Regions from separate parts of the Cytobacillus spongiae genome, predicted to be linked through region 2. Evidence: a T-box and tRNA genes for the amino acid it is inferred to sense, from the RefSeq annotation. Region 2 holds a T-box; the other regions hold tRNA genes.

Region 1 (6,678 bases), 1.5 Mb from region 2:
AAAAAGTCGATGGGGCGAGATGTTAAACCTTCTCGTTAATAACCAAATGCGTTCGCAAGCAGCTCTTCTGAATGAAGCTGAGCCTGTAGCGGCATCTGAAAATGCAGTTATAATTAAATTTAAATATGAGATCCATTGCCAAATGGCCATGGAGAATGCCAAATTTCTCGAAGTCCTTTCAAATGTTCTTTACGAGCTTTTAGGCAAGAGAATTCAAGCATTAGGGATTCCTGAAGAACCATGGCAGAAAGTTCGCCAAGAGTTTTTAAAGGATCAGCAGGAAGATGATTCGCATTCTGATGCTATGCAAGTAGAGGAAGAACCGCTTATCGCTGAAGCTAAGAAACTATTTGGTGCAGATTTAATTGAAATTAAAGAATAATATTAGGAGGTACAACACATGCGTGGAATGGGTAATATGCAAAATATGATGAAGCAAATGCAAAAAATGCAAAAGAAAATGGCTGAGGCTCAAGAAGAGTTAGGAGAAAAAAGAATTGAGGGTACAGCTGGCGGTGGTATGGTAACTGTCATCGTTAGTGGACATAAAGAAGTATTAGAAGTAACAATTAAAGAAGAAGTAGTAGATCCTGAAGATGTAGAAATGTTACAAGATCTTGTGTTAGCTGCTACTAACGATGCTCTTAAAAAGGCAGATGAACTAACAAATCAAACAATGGGACAATTCACTAAAGGAATGAACCTTCCAGGAATGTTCTAGGAGGGAATCGATATGCATTATCCTGAACCGATATCAAAGCTAATTGATAGCTTTATGAAATTGCCAGGTATCGGCCCAAAAACGGCCGCTCGTCTGGCTTTTTTTGTATTAAGTATGAAAGAAGATACAGTCTTAGATTTCGCAAAAGCATTAGTAAATGCCAAACGGAATTTAACCTATTGCTCTGTATGCGGACACATTACAGATCAAGATCCTTGCTACATTTGTGAAGACCAGCGCAGGGATCGAACAGTTATTTGTGTTGTACAAGATCCAAAGGATGTTATTGCCATGGAGAAGATGAAGGAATTCAATGGTCTATATCATGTCCTTCATGGTTGCATTTCTCCAATGGATGGAATAGGTCCTGAAGATATAAACATTCCTGATCTTCTCAAAAGATTACAAGATGAAACGGTCGAAGAAGTTATTTTGGCAACTAATCCTAACATTGAAGGTGAAGCAACAGCTATGTATATTTCACGCCTATTAAAGCCATCTGGCATTCGCATTACACGGATCGCACATGGATTACCAGTTGGTGGAGACCTTGAATATGCTGATGAGGTAACACTTTCGAAAGCACTTGAAGGCAGAAGAGAAGTTTAACAGCGGAGGACAATATCATGTTATTTCGGAAAAAAGGTTGGCTTCGAAAAGAATTTGATGAGTTGCTATTAGACCAGTTAGATGGGTTAAAAAAGGATTGGTCTAACCAGAAGACACTTGTTGAAAAAAGCTTTGATCCTTCTGAGGAAGTTGTTACTCAAGCGAAAGTAGCTGAGGCGAAATATTTCTTTCTATTTAAAGAAGCGAAATTAAGAAATACCTCCATAAAAAAATATAATTAAAAGCACGTCCTCTCTTTCGTTCTAATTTGTATCTACTTGTCATACAGTCATAGTAGTACAAGTTGTCTAAAGGGAGGTTTTTCTTTGGAACCAATTACAATTATTTCGATATTGGGCGGTCTCATATTAGTACTATTACTAGTCGGTACCCCCTTTAAACCACTCCGGTTTGTAGGACAAGGAATGATTAAGGTTCTAATTGGTGCACTATTTTTATTCTTCTTAAATGCTTTTGGAAATCAATTTGGCATTCATGTACCGATTAATCTTATCACTTCTGCTGTATCTGGCTTTCTTGGAATACCTGGCTTATTTGCTTTAGTAGCCATACAAACTTGGATCATATGAGAAAAGGAACCGTATTGTAGGTTCCTTTTTATTGCTTAAGAAAGTATGAAATTGATCATTTGTTGATAACCATTCGACGTCAGCCCTCCCGGTCACAAGCTAATTTAGAATAGAAGGAGAAGAACGCCTTCTATTCTAGACTGTCTTACTTGCTTTAGCCTGACAAAGGGCGCACTGAGCTTTTGTTCAGTTTTCAATGTTAGTACCTAGAATAGGTAGCGTAGCAAGAAAGTGTGCCTTTAAAAGGGAAATAGAATATCTCATATATCTTAACGTTGTATCACAAGCATTTCCTGATATGACTATAGACTCATATAGTGTCGGTTAGGGTTATTTATTAGAAAACTGGTGTTTTTAATCTATTAATATGAAGGAAATATATAATTATCAATAAAATCATATAAAATATTAAAATTATGTTGACGGTATAATAAATAGGTGTTATGATTATTTTCGTTGTCGCATTGAGACAATAACAGAAAAACAAAAAGTTAAAATAACTATTGACTCGGTAGAGACAACGTGTTATATTAATAAGGTCGCTTCTCGGCGACGATGATTGTTCTTTGAAAACTAAACGAACCATAACGTCAACGTTTTAATTTGTTTTAACTATTGAGCTAATCAATACTCTTTTATGGAGAGTTTGATCCTGGCTCAGGACGAACGCTGGCGGCGTGCCTAATACATGCAAGTCGAGCGGATCTTTAAAAGCTTGCTTTTAAAGATTAGCGGCGGACGGGTGAGTAACACGTGGGCAACCTGCCTATAAGACTGGGATAACTCCGGGAAACCGGGGCTAATACCGGATAATGGCTCCTAACACATGTTAGGATTCTGAAAGATGGCTTCGGCTATCACTTATAGATGGGCCCGCGGCGCATTAGCTAGTTGGTGAGGTAACGGCTCACCAAGGCAACGATGCGTAGCCGACCTGAGAGGGTGATCGGCCACACTGGGACTGAGACACGGCCCAGACTCCTACGGGAGGCAGCAGTAGGGAATCTTCCGCAATGGACGAAAGTCTGACGGAGCAACGCCGCGTGAGTGATGAAGGTTTTCGGATCGTAAAACTCTGTTGTTAGGGAAGAACAAGTACCGTTCGAATAGGGCGGTACCTTGACGGTACCTAACCAGAAAGCCACGGCTAACTACGTGCCAGCAGCCGCGGTAATACGTAGGTGGCAAGCGTTGTCCGGAATTATTGGGCGTAAAGCGCGCGCAGGCGGTTCCTTAAGTCTGATGTGAAAGCCCACGGCTCAACCGTGGAGGGTCATTGGAAACTGGGGAACTTGAGTGCAGAAGAGGAGAGTGGAATTCCACGTGTAGCGGTGAAATGCGTAGAGATGTGGAGGAACACCAGTGGCGAAGGCGACTCTCTGGTCTGTAACTGACGCTGAGGCGCGAAAGCGTGGGGAGCGAACAGGATTAGATACCCTGGTAGTCCACGCCGTAAACGATGAGTGCTAAGTGTTAGAGGGTTTCCGCCCTTTAGTGCTGCAGCTAACGCATTAAGCACTCCGCCTGGGGAGTACGGTCGCAAGACTGAAACTCAAAGGAATTGACGGGGGCCCGCACAAGCGGTGGAGCATGTGGTTTAATTCGAAGCAACGCGAAGAACCTTACCAGGTCTTGACATCTCCTGACAACCCTAGAGATAGGGCGTTCCCCTTCGGGGGACAGGATGACAGGTGGTGCATGGTTGTCGTCAGCTCGTGTCGTGAGATGTTGGGTTAAGTCCCGCAACGAGCGCAACCCTTGATCTTAGTTGCCAGCATTCAGTTGGGCACTCTAAGGTGACTGCCGGTGACAAACCGGAGGAAGGTGGGGATGACGTCAAATCATCATGCCCCTTATGACCTGGGCTACACACGTGCTACAATGGATGGTACAAAGGGCTGCAAGACCGCGAGGTTTAGCCAATCCCATAAAACCATTCTCAGTTCGGATTGCAGGCTGCAACTCGCCTGCATGAAGCCGGAATCGCTAGTAATCGCGGATCAGCATGCCGCGGTGAATACGTTCCCGGGCCTTGTACACACCGCCCGTCACACCACGAGAGTTTGTAACACCCGAAGTCGGTGGGGTAACCTTTTGGAGCCAGCCGCCTAAGGTGGGACAGATGATTGGGGTGAAGTCGTAACAAGGTAGCCGTATCGGAAGGTGCGGCTGGATCACCTCCTTTCTAAGGATATTTACATGAAAGTTGACGCTTATGGTTCGTTTAGTTTTGAGAGAGCAATCTTTCAATTTAATAGAAATATTCTGTTATGTGGGCCTATAGCTCAGCTGGTTAGAGCGCACGCCTGATAAGCGTGAGGTCGATGGTTCGAGTCCATTTAGGCCCACCATTCATAACGGGGCCTTAGCTCAGCTGGGAGAGCGCCTGCCTTGCACGCAGGAGGTCAGCGGTTCGATCCCGCTAGGCTCCACCAAACTTGTTCCTTGAAAACTAGATAATGAAATATAGAAGAAACCAAATTGAAAGGCGTAGGCGACTGTTCAACTTCGACAGACGTTGGTCGACTAAAAGCGCCACATCCTGTGGCAACGTCGACACTAGGACGCCCTGTCCGTCGGAGAGCTGACCATGCAAATCCTGTTTTTGGATTTGTGAGGGCGGATCGAAACGACCGAGAAGTTAGGAGCCGAAGCTAGACAATAAAGAATTACCGAGTAATCGCCAATCTTAAGATTTTCTCTAAACAAGAAATTAGAAGGTTTCAAGACACGAGCAGGTCGAGGAAGCAACTGAGTGAGCACCGGAATGTACTTACGTACATGAGGAGCGGAGCGAAGGAAGCTGACGAAGAGATGCGATGTGTATTGAAAGCTTATAGGTTAAGTTAGAAAGGGCGCACGGTGAATGCCTTGGCACTAGGAGCCGATGAAGGACGGTACTAACACCGATATGCTTCGGGGAGCTGTAAGTAAGCTTTGATCCGGAGATTTCCGAATGGGGAAACCCTCTATCCGTAATGGGATGGAATCCTTATCTGAATACATAGGATATGGAAGGCAGACCCGGGGAACTGAAACATCTAAGTACCCGGAGGAAGAGAAAGCAAATGCGATTCCCTGAGTAGCGGCGAGCGAAACGGGATTAGCCCAAACCAAGAGGCTTGCCTCTTGGGGTTGTAGGACACTCTATACGGAGTTACAAAGGAACGGAGTAAACGAACAAGCCTGGAAAGGCTGGTCAGAGAAGGTAACAACCCTGTAGTTGAAACTTCGTTCCCTCTTGAGTGGATCCTGAGTACGGCGGGACACGTGAAATCCCGTCGGAAGCTGGGAGGACCATCTCCCAAGGCTAAATACTCCCTAGTGACCGATAGTGAACCAGTACCGTGAGGGAAAGGTGAAAAGCACCCCGGAAGGGGAGTGAAAAAGATCCTGAAACCGTGTGCCTACAAGTAGTTAGAGCCCGTTAATGGGTGATAGCGTGCCTTTTGTAGAATGAACCGGCGAGTTACGATTACATGCAAGGTTAAGTTGGATAGACGGAGCCGTAGCGAAAGCGAGTCTGAATAGGGCGAATGAGTATGTGGTCGTAGACCCGAAACCAGGTGATCTACCCATGTCCAGGGTGAAGTCCAGGTAACACTGGATGGAGGCCCGAACCCACGCACGTTGAAAAGTGCGGGGATGAGGTGTGGGTAGCGGAGAAATTCCAATCGAACTTGGAGATAGCTGGTTCTCTCCGAAATAGCTTTAGGGCTAGCCTCATGTAGTAAGAGTCTTGGAGGTAGAGCACTGTTTGGACTAGGGGCCCCCATCGGGTTACCGAATTCAGATAAACTCCGAATGCCAAAGACTTATCCATGGGAGTCAGACTGCGAGTGATAAGATCCGTAGTCGAAAGGGAAACAGCCCAGACCACCAGCTAAGGTCCCAAAGTATACGTTAAGTGGAAAAGGATGTGGAGTTGCTTAGACAACCAGGATGTTGGCTTAGAAGCAGCCACCATTTAAAGAGTGCGTAATAGCTCACTGGTCGAGTGACTCCGCGCCGAAAATGTACCGGGGCTAAACGTATCACCGAAGCTGTGGATTGACATCTACGATGTCAGTGGTAGGAGAGCGTTCTAAGGGCGTTGAAGCTAGACCGCAAGGACTGGTGGAGCGCTTAGAAGTGAGAATGCCGGTATGAGTAGCGAAAGATGGGTGAGAATCCCATCCACCGAATGCCTAAGGTTTCCTGAGGAAGGCTCGTCCGCTCAGGGTTAGTCGGGACCTAAGCCGAGGCTGAAAAGCGTAGGCGATGGACAACAGGTTGATATTCCTGTACCACCTCTTTTCCGTTTGAGCAATGGGGGGACGCAGGAGGATAGGGTAAGCGCGCTGTTGGATATGCGCGTCCAAGCAGTTAGGCCGGTAACGAGGCAAATCCCGTTACCATAAGGCGGAGCTGTGATGGCGAGGGAAATAAAGTACCGAAGTTCCTGATTCCACACTGCCAAGAAAAGCCTCTAGCGAGGAAAAAGGTGCCCGTACCGCAAACCGACACAGGTAGGCGAGGAGAGAATCCTAAGGTGAGCGAGAGAACTCTCGTTAAGGAACTCGGCAAAATGACCCCGTAACTTCGGGAGAAGGGGTGCTTTTTAGGGTGAATAGCCCTGAAAAGCCGCAGTGAATAGGCCCAGGCGACTGTTTAGCAAAAACACAGGTCTCTGCAAAGCCGCAAGGCGAAGTATAGGGGCTGACGCCTGCCCGGTGCTGGAAGGTTAAGAGGAGGGGTTAGCGTAAGCGAAGCTCTGAA
Region 2 (6,678 bases):
CTGCAGTCTCGTAAAGTAAAAGATATAATTGATAAAGTGGATTATATCCATTCACTTGATCGCCTTTCTTTAGCAAAAGAGATTAATAAACGAGCAAGTAAACCGATTCGCTGTCTTGTCCAGGTGAATATTTCTGGAGAGGAATCAAAGCATGGATTAATTCCCGATCAATTAATACCATTTATCAAGGATCTTCATGAATTTCCCAATATTCATGTAGCAGGTCTTATGACGATGGCACCGTATACAGATGATCAAGAGACTATTCGTACATGCTTTAAAGGGTTGAAACAATGTCAACTAGAAGTTCAAAGCCTGCAAAAACCTTATGCTACCTGTGAAGAACTTTCCATGGGAATGTCAAATGATTTTGAAATCGCTGTTGAAGAAGGAGCAACGATGGTTCGCATTGGGACAGCTTTAGTGGGAGAAGAGGATGAGGAGGTTGGAGAAACATGAGTATTAAATCCAAATTAAAAACATTTTTTTTCCTAGATGATGAATATGACTATAATGAAGAGGAAATAATCGAGGAAAATCATGAGCCCATTCAACCGCAAAAACAAATAAGCAAAAAGCAAAATGTCGTTAGTCTCCAAAGTGTTCAAAAAGCTACGGGTTCAAAAGTGGTGTTAGTTGAGCCAAGAGTGTACGATGAGGCTCAAGAAATTGCCGATCACTTAAAGAAGAATCGCGCGGTAATCGTGAACCTTCAACGAATTGACAAAGCACAAGCTAAGCGAATTATTGATTTTTTAACTGGAACAGTCTATGCCATTGGGGGAGATGCCCAGCGTATTGGGACAGATATCTTTCTCTGTACACCGGACAATGTAGAGGTCTCCGGTAATATTACACAGCTTCTCAGTGAGCATGACTTAGAAAACTCGAGGTGGTAAGATATGGAGCTATTATTTTCTGTGTTAGTTAACTTAATTTACTATTATTCTTGGGCACTAATTATTTATATTTTATTATCTTGGTTTCCGAATGCTAGAGAGTCGGCCATTGGTGAATTTCTAGCTAGAATTTGTGAACCGTACTTAGAGCCTTTCAGAAAGATCATTCCACCTCTTGGAATGATCGATATTTCTCCAATTGTGGCTATTTTTGTTCTGCGATTTGCAACTTCAGGTCTAGCCGAGCTATTTCGTTGGATTTCATAATCGAGATAAGGGTCTTAGAGAGGCCCTTTTTCTGTTTGGACTCGTCATACTTTTGTTGTTAGTTAGGAGAATATATTTATGTCAATATACCAGCATTTTCGGCCTGAAGAGCGAGAATTTATTGACCAAGTATTACAATGGCGAAGCTTTGTGGAGAATACATATGCACCGAAACTAACTGATTTTTTGGATCCTAGAGAGCAACAAATTTTACAGTCAGTTATAGGTCAAGCGAATGATGTTTCATTTTGTTTCTTTGGTGGAACAGAAGGTGCAGAGAGAAAACGCACTCTACTCTACCCTGATTATTACGTAATATCTGAGGAGGATTTTCAATTACAGTTATTTGAAATCGATTATCCTCGTAAATTCGTTACGATTGAGCATCCCCAGGTATTAGGTAGCTTAATGGGAATGGGGTTAACAAGAAGAAAATTTGGTGATATCCTTTTTGAAGAAGATCGCATTCAATTTTTCGCAGCACAGGAAGTAGTGGATTATATCAAACTGCAGCTGACATCGATTGGGAGAGCTTCAATCAGCTTAAAAGAAGTCTCACTTCAAGAAGCTTTAAAGGACGAAGAAGAGTGGAAAGAACAATCTGTTACGGTTTCCTCATTACGCTTAGATACGGTAATATCTGGTGTCCACAATATTTCTAGACAAAAATCGCAATTGTATATTCAGCAAGGATTAGTTAAGATTAATTGGACAACTATTGAAAACCCAGCCTTTGATTGTGGAGAAGGAGATGTAATTTCTGTTAGAGGGTTTGGTCGTTCGAAAGTAATCACCATTGAGGGGAAAACAAAGAAAGACAAATGGAGAATGACTGTCGGAAAACAAAAATAACAAAAGATTCTTGCAGGAATTTAGCAGTAGCTGTCGAAGAGATTATAGTACATAACAATCGATTTATAACTTGGAGGTGGCAAGATGCCATTAACGCCTTTAGATATTCATAACAAGGAATTCAGCAAAGGGTTTCGTGGTTATGATGAAGATGAAGTAAATGAATTTTTAGATCAGGTCATTAAAGATTATGAGTTAGTTCTTCGTGAGAAAAAAGAGCTTGAAACGAAGCTGAGTGATATGAACGAAAGACTTGGCCATTTCTCAAACATTGAAGAAACGTTGAATAAGTCGATCGTTGTTGCACAAGAAGCAGCTGAAGAAGTAAAGCGAAATGCGCAAAAAGAAGCAAAATTAATAATGAAAGAAGCAGAAAAGAACGCAGATCGAATTGTGAATGAATCATTATCAAAGGCAAGAAAAATTGCTTTAGAAATTGAAGATTTGAAAAAGCAATCCAAAGTTTTCCGAACTCGCTTTAAAATGTTAATTGAAGCTCAATTAGACTTGTTAAATAATGATGATTGGGATCATTTAATGGAATATGAAATTGACGCAGATGAAATAAAAGCATTAAAAGAAGAAGATTCATTAGCTTGACGAACACTTAGCGTATCGAATATAATTTTTTAACAAAGCTATTATCATATGTTTATACAATGACAGGGACAGTAGAGCTTTAACCTGCTTTTAAAAACAATTCAAGATTGTTACAAGCGAGCTGGGGATGGTGGAAGCCCAGACTAAGCGAAAAGCTAGAAAATCACCCTTGAGTACCTTTTTTGAACTGCTAACTTTTAGCATTGTAATTAAAGGCGTCTTATTCACGTTACGAATGCTTAAGCGGATAGATGTATAGGATTGTCTATCTACAAGGGTGGTACCGCGGGATTCAAACCTTCTCGTCCCTTTTTGGGATGAGGGGTTTTTTTGTGTTTTCATTGGACTACTGTTAAAGAGATGGTATGCAATAGCCAATTATCTATAATAATGATGAATAGCTAGTGATTGTTAATTAGGAGGAAATCAAATGGATTACAAAGACACATTGCTTATGCCAAAGACAGAATTTCCGATGAGAGGAAATTTACCTAAGCGTGAACCAGATATTCAAGAAAAGTGGGCGGAAATGGACATTTATTCTATGGTTCAAGACCGTACGAAAGAGCGTTCTTTATTTATTTTGCATGATGGCCCACCATACGCTAATGGAGATATCCATATGGGGCATGCTTTAAATAAAATCTTAAAAGATTTTATTGTTCGTTACAAATCAATGAGTGGCTATTGTGCGCCGTATGTACCTGGTTGGGATACACATGGATTACCAATTGAGCAGGCATTAACGAATAAAGGGGTCAAGCGCAAGGAGATGACCGTTGCTGAGTTTCGTAAGTTATGTGAGGAATATGCATATCAGCAAATTGATAATCAACGTTCTCAATTTAAGCGCCTAGGCGTCCGTGGAGATTGGGATAATCCGTATATTACTTTAAAACCTGAGTATGAAGCTCAACAAATTAAAGTGTTCGGTGAAATGGCTAAGCAAGGTTACATTTATAAAGGGAAAAAACCAGTATATTGGTCTCCTTCAAGTGAATCTGCATTAGCAGAAGCGGAAATCGAATATCAAGATAAACGTTCTCCATCTATTTATGTTGCATTCCAAGTGAAGGATGGAAAAGGGGTTCTAGATACAAATACAAACATGATTATCTGGACTACTACACCATGGACAATCCCTGCCAACTTAGGGATTTCCGTACACCCACAGCTAAACTATGTAGTTGTAGAAGTGGCAGAACAAAAATATTTAGTTGCTGAAGAGTTACTTGAGACTGTATCAAAAGAAATCGGATGGGTAGAGCCAAAGACTGTTCAAACTGTTAAAGGAAATGAATTAGAGCATGTTATTGCTTCACATCCTCTTTACGATCGTGATTCCTTAGTTATGCTAGGTGAGCATGTCACTACTGATGCTGGAACAGGATGTGTTCATACGGCTCCAGGTCACGGGGAAGACGACTTCTTTGTTGGCCAAAAGTATGGACTGGATGTATTGTGTCCTGTAGATGACCGAGGCGTAATGACAGATGAAGCACCTGGCTTTGAAGGGTTGTTCTATGATGAAGCTAATAAACCAATTACCGAGAAGTTAGAAGAAGCAGGCGCATTATTGAAATTACAATTTATCACACACTCGTATCCGCATGATTGGAGAACGAAGAAGCCGGTTATTTTTAGAGCAACTGCTCAATGGTTTGCTTCCATCAAGGATTTCCGCACTCAATTACTAGACGCTGTAAAAGAAACTAAATGGGTACCAGCGTGGGGAGAAACACGACTGTTCAACATGGTTCGTGACCGCGGAGATTGGTGTATTTCAAGACAACGTGCATGGGGAGTGCCGATTCCAGTTTTCTATGCTGAAAATGGAGAAGCCATTATTAATGACGAAACAATTGAACATGTATCAAACCTCTTCCGAAAAGAAGGATCTAATGTTTGGTTTGAAAGAGATGCTAAAGATCTATTACCTGAAGGTTTCACACACCCAGGTAGCCCAAATGGTGAGTTTACAAAAGAGACAGATATTATGGATGTGTGGTTTGATTCGGGTTCATCACACCAAGCAGTACTTGTTGAACGTGATGACCTGCAAAGGCCAGCCGATCTATATTTAGAAGGCTCAGACCAATATCGAGGATGGTTTAACTCTTCCTTATCAACAAGTGTTGCTATTACAGGGAAAGCTCCTTATAAAGGTGTATTAAGTCATGGGTTTGCTCTAGACGGAGAAGGCCGTAAGATGAGTAAATCGATTGGGAATGTTGTTGTTCCTGAGAAAGTAATGAATCAACTAGGCGCTGATATTTTACGCTTATGGGTTGCTTCTGTTGACTATCAATCTGATGTACGTGTTTCTGATGCGATTTTAAAGCAAGTAGCAGAGGTTTACCGAAAAATTCGTAATACATTCCGTTTCTTGTTAGGTAACCTTGATGACTTTAATCCAACTACAGATAAAGTGGCTTTTGAAAACTTAAGAGAAGTGGATCAGTTTATGCTAGTTAAGCTGAACAACTTAATAAAGAATGTTCGTAATGCGTATGAAAATTACGAATTTGCAGGAATTTATCATGCTGTAAATAATTTCTGTACACTTGAATTGAGCTCATTTTATCTTGATTTTGCCAAAGATGTTCTTTACATTGAGGCAAAGGATCATCATGAACGTCGTGCGATTCAAACAGTTCTTTATGATAGCTTATTAGCGTTAACTAAGCTAGTTGCACCGATTTTATCTCATACAGCAGATGAAGTTTGGAATTATATTTCTTCTGTCGAAGAAGAAAGCGTCCAGTTAACAGATCTTCCTGAATATGAAGAGCTGCCTAATGCGGAAGCACTAGAAATTAAATGGACAGCATTTATGAAGTTACGTGATGATGTATTAAAGGCACTTGAAGAAGCACGTAACGAAAAAGTAATTGGAAAGTCATTAACAGCAAAGGTAACCCTTTACGTTAATGAAGGGACGAAAGAACTTCTAGATTCTATCCAAGAAAATCTGAAGCAACTCTTTATTGTATCTGGTTTCGAAGTGGCTGGTGCCTACGAAGATGCACCTGAACATGCTATTCAATTATCATCTGCAGCGATTGTCGTATCAAAAGCTGATGGGGAGACATGTGAGCGCTGTTGGACAGTAACTCCTGAAATTGGTCAAGCGGACAACCATCCAACGTTATGCGTACGATGTGCAAATGTAGTGGAAACCTATTATAAATAATATGAGGAATGCCGCCCAGCGTATTTAATACGTTGGGCTTTTTTTGCAAAGGTTATTTTCTAGAAGATTGTTGTTTTATCGAGGTAAGATGGATTGCGAGGGTGTTAAACGCTGTAATTTATTCCACTAGCGTTAATTGTTGTAGTCCTTGACAATTGTTTAAATGTGTCTCCATGCTTGAATCGGTTCATAATAATTAGAAACAAATTGAACGGAGGAAAAGACATGGATGGCCTTGATCAAAAGCTCTATTCAGAACTCCGTAATACAAGCGAGGAACTAAAAGAAAAGTTATTTTCAGATACTTGCTCAGAATCGATAAGAACCTATTTAGAGGCAGAGTTACATGATACAGAACAAGCACTAAAAAAAATGAAAAACGGCACTTTTGGAATATGTGAAATATCAGGCGAACTCATTCCACCAGATCTTCTTTATTCCATTCCAACGATAAGAACGCTCAGTGACTCTAAACAAGTTAGTGATTTTTATATCAAGCCATTTTTTTCATGAGCTTTTTAAAGAGCCCTAATTTGGTTGTTGATTGATTAAAACTCCCCTTTAACTTGATTGATAAATATCAAGGGAATGAAACCGGAATGTCAGTTGTTCATTTGCACTTTTGGGAAAGGAAATCATATTTGTGAGTATGATTAAAGTATTGATCTGGATAGGTAGATTAAGGTCGCTACCGTTTTTGGCAAGTTTGTGCTAAAATGCAATGGTGATAACATATCGACATGTGGAGGTTACCTTTGTGTTTTATTACATATTAGCATTGTTTGTCATAGCATTAGATCAATTAACGAAATGGCTAATCGTAAAAAACTTAGAGCTCGGTGAAAGCATTAAAGTAATTGAAGATTT
Region 3 (6,678 bases), 1.5 Mb from region 2:
CGCTTTATTGAGTATTATCAAACAAAAAGTCGCACCCCCGTCCTTGAATCGATTAGTAATGAAGATGGAGTCTATCTGGAGTTAGTAACTGGATTATCTAACTTAATTCCTTTGAAATACCATTTAAAAGAACAAGAATTTGTATTTCCTTTATCTAAGAACGAACTACTTGGTTTTCATGAGCTTCTTATTCATTATCTGTTACTTTATAACTTAAGTATGATTGCTAGATATGAGACTGAATGGTGGAGTGAACTTATAAAAATGATGCATAATCAAGACTACCCCTTTATTCAATCGTTCTTAAATGTAACGATCGAGAAGGGTCCATTTTTTATTTATGAATTTCTGATGGAGAGGAATTAGAGGCTCAGGTGTGTTTAAAGTTGAGTGGAGCGAATTCTGTCGTTCATTTCCCATGAGGAAGATTAGATAGGATTGACGTGTGAGGCCATCGGTTTGAATGTTACAACTTGGAGCGACACATTTTTTGAGCTTTCGCTCTTATTTGAGCTATTCACTCATTAACTAGCCGGTGTCACTCGCTTTTTGAGGATACCCATTCCTATTCAACAAGGGTTTGCTCCAGTTTCACATATACTCGCCCAGTAGAGGCCTCCTACCGCTCGTTATGGGGCGTTCTATCGACGAATGACCTCATTCATTATTTGATTCTTAACACGAAAAAAGCAGCTCAGATTGAGCTGCTTTTTGTTGCCTGGCGACGTCCTACTCTCACAAGGGGACAGCCCCTAACTACCATCGGCGCTGAGAAACTTAACTTCCGTGTTCGGCATGGGAACGGGTGTGACCTTCTCGCCTTCATCACCAGACTATTTTAATTTGAGGTTTGTTCCCTCAAAACTAGATAATGTATAGAAGAAAGAATTACGGTAATGCCATTGAATTGACTAGTCCAGCTACGGCTCCTACCTTCTATCGAAGTTGTACAGTCGCCTTCGCTTTCTTATTTGGTTAAGTCCTCGATCGATTAGTATCAGTCAGCTCCACATGTCACCATGCTTCCACCTCTGACCTATCAACCTGATCATCTTTCAGGGATCTTACTAGCTTGCGCTATGGGAAATCTCATCTTGAGGGGGGCTTCATGCTTAGATGCTTTCAGCACTTATCCCTTCCGCACATAGCTACCCAGCGATGCCTTTGGCAAGACAACTGGTACACCAGCGGTGCGTCCATCCCGGTCCTCTCGTACTAAGGACAGCTCCTCTCAAATTTCCTACGCCCACGACGGATAGGGACCGAACTGTCTCACGACGTTCTGAACCCAGCTCGCGTACCGCTTTAATGGGCGAACAGCCCAACCCTTGGGACCGACTACAGCCCCAGGATGCGATGAGCCGACATCGAGGTGCCAAACCTCCCCGTCGATGTGGACTCTTGGGGGAGATAAGCCTGTTATCCCCGGGGTAGCTTTTATCCGTTGAGCGATGGCCCTTCCATGCGGAACCACCGGATCACTAAGCCCGACTTTCGTCCCTGCTCGACTTGTAGGTCTCGCAGTCAAGCTCCCTTGTGCCTTTACACTCTACGAATGATTTCCAACCATTCTGAGGGAACCTTTGGGCGCCTCCGTTACTCTTTAGGAGGCGACCGCCCCAGTCAAACTGCCCACCTGACACTGTCTCCCGCCCCGATCAGGGGCGTGGGTTAGAATTTCAATACAGCCAGGGTAGTATCCCACCAATGCCTCCACCGAAGCTGGCGCTCCGGCTTCCAAGGCTCCTACCTATCCTGTACAAGCTGTACCAAAATTCAATATCAGGCTACAGTAAAGCTCCACGGGGTCTTTCCGTCCTGTCGCGGGTAACCTGCATCTTCACAGGTACTATAATTTCACCGAGTCTCTCGTTGAGACAGTGCCCAGATCGTTACGCCTTTCGTGCGGGTCGGAACTTACCCGACAAGGAATTTCGCTACCTTAGGACCGTTATAGTTACGGCCGCCGTTTACTGGGGCTTCGATTCAGAGCTTCGCTTACGCTAACCCCTCCTCTTAACCTTCCAGCACCGGGCAGGCGTCAGCCCCTATACTTCGCCTTGCGGCTTTGCAGAGACCTGTGTTTTTGCTAAACAGTCGCCTGGGCCTATTCACTGCGGCTTTTCAGGGCTATTCACCCTAAAAAGCACCCCTTCTCCCGAAGTTACGGGGTCATTTTGCCGAGTTCCTTAACGAGAGTTCTCTCGCTCACCTTAGGATTCTCTCCTCGCCTACCTGTGTCGGTTTGCGGTACGGGCACCTTTTTCCTCGCTAGAGGCTTTTCTTGGCAGTGTGGAATCAGGAACTTCGGTACTTTATTTCCCTCGCCATCACAGCTCCGCCTTATGGTAACGGGATTTGCCTCGTTACCGGCCTAACTGCTTGGACGCGCATATCCAACAGCGCGCTTACCCTATCCTCCTGCGTCCCCCCATTGCTCAAACGGAAAAGAGGTGGTACAGGAATATCAACCTGTTGTCCATCGCCTACGCTTTTCAGCCTCGGCTTAGGTCCCGACTAACCCTGAGCGGACGAGCCTTCCTCAGGAAACCTTAGGCATTCGGTGGATGGGATTCTCACCCATCTTTCGCTACTCATACCGGCATTCTCACTTCTAAGCGCTCCACCAGTCCTTGCGGTCTAGCTTCAACGCCCTTAGAACGCTCTCCTACCACTGACATCGTAGATGTCAATCCACAGCTTCGGTGATACGTTTAGCCCCGGTACATTTTCGGCGCGGAGTCACTCGACCAGTGAGCTATTACGCACTCTTTAAATGGTGGCTGCTTCTAAGCCAACATCCTGGTTGTCTAAGCAACTCCACATCCTTTTCCACTTAACGTATACTTTGGGACCTTAGCTGGTGGTCTGGGCTGTTTCCCTTTCGACTACGGATCTTATCACTCGCAGTCTGACTCCCATGGATAAGTCTTTGGCATTCGGAGTTTATCTGAATTCGGTAACCCGATGGGGGCCCCTAGTCCAAACAGTGCTCTACCTCCAAGACTCTTACTACATGAGGCTAGCCCTAAAGCTATTTCGGAGAGAACCAGCTATCTCCAAGTTCGATTGGAATTTCTCCGCTACCCACACCTCATCCCCGCACTTTTCAACGTGCGTGGGTTCGGGCCTCCATCCAGTGTTACCTGGACTTCACCCTGGACATGGGTAGATCACCTGGTTTCGGGTCTACGACCACATACTCATTCGCCCTATTCAGACTCGCTTTCGCTACGGCTCCGTCTATCCAACTTAACCTTGCATGTAATCGTAACTCGCCGGTTCATTCTACAAAAGGCACGCTATCACCCATTAACGGGCTCTAACTACTTGTAGGCACACGGTTTCAGGATCTTTTTCACTCCCCTTCCGGGGTGCTTTTCACCTTTCCCTCACGGTACTGGTTCACTATCGGTCACTAGGGAGTATTTAGCCTTGGGAGATGGTCCTCCCAGCTTCCGACGGGATTTCACGTGTCCCGCCGTACTCAGGATCCACTCAAGAGGGAACGAAGTTTCAACTACAGGGTTGTTACCTTCTCTGACCAGCCTTTCCAGGCTTGTTCGTTTACTCCGTTCCTTTGTAACTCCGTATAGAGTGTCCTACAACCCCAAGAGGCAAGCCTCTTGGTTTGGGCTAATCCCGTTTCGCTCGCCGCTACTCAGGGAATCGCATTTGCTTTCTCTTCCTCCGGGTACTTAGATGTTTCAGTTCCCCGGGTCTGCCTTCCATATCCTATGTATTCAGATAAGGATTCCATCCCATTACGGATAGAGGGTTTCCCCATTCGGAAATCTCCGGATCAAAGCTTACTTACAGCTCCCCGAAGCATATCGGTGTTAGTACCGTCCTTCATCGGCTCCTAGTGCCAAGGCATTCACCGTGCGCCCTTTCTAACTTAACCTATAAGCTTTCAATACACATCGCATCTCTTCGTCAGCTTCCTTCGCTCCGCTCCTCATGTACGTAAGTACATTCCGGTGCTCACTCAGTTGCTTCCTCGACCTGCTCGTGTCTTGAAACCTTCTAATTTCTTGTTTAGAGAAAATCTTAAGATTGGCGATTACTCGGTAATTCTTTATTGTCTAGCTTCGGCTCCTAACTTCTCGGTCGTTTCGATCCGCCCTCACAAATCCAAAAACAGGATTTGCATGGTCAGCTCTCCGACGGACAGGGCGTCCTAGTGTCGACGTTGCCACAGGATGTGGCGCTTTTAGTCGACCAACGTCTGTCGAAGTTGAACAGTCGCCTACGCCTTTCAATTTGGTTTCTTCTATATTTCATTATCTAGTTTTCAAGGAACAAGTTTGGTGGAGCCTAGCGGGATCGAACCGCTGACCTCCTGCGTGCAAGGCAGGCGCTCTCCCAGCTGAGCTAAGGCCCCGTTATGAATGGTGGGCCTAAATGGACTCGAACCATCGACCTCACGCTTATCAGGCGTGCGCTCTAACCAGCTGAGCTATAGGCCCACATAACAGAATATTTCTATTAAATTGAAAGATTGCTCTCTCAAAACTAAACGAACCATAAGCGTCAACTTTCATGTAAATATCCTTAGAAAGGAGGTGATCCAGCCGCACCTTCCGATACGGCTACCTTGTTACGACTTCACCCCAATCATCTGTCCCACCTTAGGCGGCTGGCTCCAAAAGGTTACCCCACCGACTTCGGGTGTTACAAACTCTCGTGGTGTGACGGGCGGTGTGTACAAGGCCCGGGAACGTATTCACCGCGGCATGCTGATCCGCGATTACTAGCGATTCCGGCTTCATGCAGGCGAGTTGCAGCCTGCAATCCGAACTGAGAATGGTTTTATGGGATTGGCTAAACCTCGCGGTCTTGCAGCCCTTTGTACCATCCATTGTAGCACGTGTGTAGCCCAGGTCATAAGGGGCATGATGATTTGACGTCATCCCCACCTTCCTCCGGTTTGTCACCGGCAGTCACCTTAGAGTGCCCAACTGAATGCTGGCAACTAAGATCAAGGGTTGCGCTCGTTGCGGGACTTAACCCAACATCTCACGACACGAGCTGACGACAACCATGCACCACCTGTCATCCTGTCCCCCGAAGGGGAACGCCCTATCTCTAGGGTTGTCAGGAGATGTCAAGACCTGGTAAGGTTCTTCGCGTTGCTTCGAATTAAACCACATGCTCCACCGCTTGTGCGGGCCCCCGTCAATTCCTTTGAGTTTCAGTCTTGCGACCGTACTCCCCAGGCGGAGTGCTTAATGCGTTAGCTGCAGCACTAAAGGGCGGAAACCCTCTAACACTTAGCACTCATCGTTTACGGCGTGGACTACCAGGGTATCTAATCCTGTTCGCTCCCCACGCTTTCGCGCCTCAGCGTCAGTTACAGACCAGAGAGTCGCCTTCGCCACTGGTGTTCCTCCACATCTCTACGCATTTCACCGCTACACGTGGAATTCCACTCTCCTCTTCTGCACTCAAGTTCCCCAGTTTCCAATGACCCTCCACGGTTGAGCCGTGGGCTTTCACATCAGACTTAAGGAACCGCCTGCGCGCGCTTTACGCCCAATAATTCCGGACAACGCTTGCCACCTACGTATTACCGCGGCTGCTGGCACGTAGTTAGCCGTGGCTTTCTGGTTAGGTACCGTCAAGGTACCGCCCTATTCGAACGGTACTTGTTCTTCCCTAACAACAGAGTTTTACGATCCGAAAACCTTCATCACTCACGCGGCGTTGCTCCGTCAGACTTTCGTCCATTGCGGAAGATTCCCTACTGCTGCCTCCCGTAGGAGTCTGGGCCGTGTCTCAGTCCCAGTGTGGCCGATCACCCTCTCAGGTCGGCTACGCATCGTTGCCTTGGTGAGCCGTTACCTCACCAACTAGCTAATGCGCCGCGGGCCCATCTATAAGTGATAGCCGAAGCCATCTTTCAGAATCCTAACATGTGTTAGGAGCCATTATCCGGTATTAGCCCCGGTTTCCCGGAGTTATCCCAGTCTTATAGGCAGGTTGCCCACGTGTTACTCACCCGTCCGCCGCTAATCTTTAAAAGCAAGCTTTTAAAGATTCGCTCGACTTGCATGTATTAGGCACGCCGCCAGCGTTCGTCCTGAGCCAGGATCAAACTCTCCATAAAAGAGTATTGATTAGCTCAATAGTTAAAACAAATTTAAAACGTTGACGTTATGGTTCGTTTAGTTTTCAAAGAACAATCATCGTCGCCGAGAAGCGACCTTATTAATATATCATAATACTTCTTTTTGTGTCAACACTTTTTTAGAAAGTGTTTTTAAAGTATTTGAATCAGAGGCATCATTTCCTGCTGACTTGAATTATTCTATCAGTCATCCTCTCGATTTGCAACCCTTTTTTATCTTAAAATAATATTTTTCTAACTGAAAAGGATCTATTCTCATTTTAAATTGATACTAGACGACTAATTCTCTTTCTAATGGGCTTTCCAATCTAAAAAAGCAATCTTCTAAACTTCTTACTTAAACTTCATTTTATTCTTCAAATAAAAAGTAGACAGGATTCTTATCTGTCTACTTAATCACTTCTTCTATATAAAGCTGGCGGTTTTTCTCTAGGGCGATGATTTGTTCAGAATCGATTAGTTTTACAAGTGGTCTTGTTGGTGACTTCTCGTCAACAAACATAATTTCGGCTGTATCACCATTGGAGAGTTTTACTCTTGTACCAATC

The links. The T-box of region 2 lies ahead of ileS (isoleucine--tRNA ligase). A T-box ahead of a tRNA ligase gene usually reads a tRNA of that ligase, here a tRNA-Ile.
Region 1: it has a tRNA-Ile gene. The T-box ahead of ileS (isoleucine--tRNA ligase) is inferred to sense a tRNA for this amino acid. The anticodon was not compared.
Region 3: it has a tRNA-Ile gene. The T-box ahead of ileS (isoleucine--tRNA ligase) is inferred to sense a tRNA for this amino acid. The anticodon was not compared.

Annotation. Positions count from the first base shown of each region.
Region 1 covers NZ_CP089997.1:30,620-37,297, forward strand. The annotation lists gene dnaX (DNA polymerase III subunit gamma/tau) at 1-382, shown strand, start outside; gene LS684_RS00140 (YbaB/EbfC family nucleoid-associated protein) at 401-721, shown strand; gene recR (recombination mediator RecR) at 734-1,330, shown strand; gene LS684_RS00150 (YaaL family protein) at 1,348-1,572, shown strand; gene LS684_RS00155 (pro-sigmaK processing inhibitor BofA family protein) at 1,657-1,920, shown strand; rRNA gene LS684_RS00160 (16S ribosomal RNA) at 2,555-4,105, shown strand; tRNA gene LS684_RS00165 (tRNA-Ile) at 4,195-4,271, shown strand; tRNA gene LS684_RS00170 (tRNA-Ala) at 4,280-4,355, shown strand; rRNA gene LS684_RS00175 (23S ribosomal RNA) at 4,760-6,678, shown strand, end outside.
Region 2 covers NZ_CP089997.1:1,533,991-1,540,668, forward strand. The annotation lists gene LS684_RS07815 (YggS family pyridoxal phosphate-dependent enzyme) at 1-459, shown strand, start outside; gene LS684_RS07820 (cell division protein SepF) at 456-899, shown strand; gene LS684_RS07825 (YggT family protein) at 903-1,166, shown strand; gene LS684_RS07830 (YlmH family RNA-binding protein) at 1,245-2,018, shown strand; gene LS684_RS07835 (DivIVA domain-containing protein) at 2,103-2,618, shown strand; T-box leader at 2,669-2,931, shown strand; gene ileS (isoleucine--tRNA ligase) at 3,049-5,811, shown strand; gene LS684_RS07845 (TraR/DksA family transcriptional regulator) at 6,037-6,324, shown strand; gene lspA (signal peptidase II) at 6,569-6,678, shown strand, end outside.
Region 3 covers NZ_CP089997.1:10,268-16,945, reverse strand. The annotation lists gene LS684_RS00070 (YaaC family protein) at 1-366, shown strand, start outside; rRNA gene rrf (5S ribosomal RNA) at 717-833, opposite strand; rRNA gene LS684_RS00060 (23S ribosomal RNA) at 972-3,904, opposite strand; tRNA gene LS684_RS00055 (tRNA-Ala) at 4,309-4,384, opposite strand; tRNA gene LS684_RS00050 (tRNA-Ile) at 4,393-4,469, opposite strand; rRNA gene LS684_RS00045 (16S ribosomal RNA) at 4,559-6,109, opposite strand; gene LS684_RS00040 (HD-GYP domain-containing protein) at 6,519-6,678, opposite strand, start outside.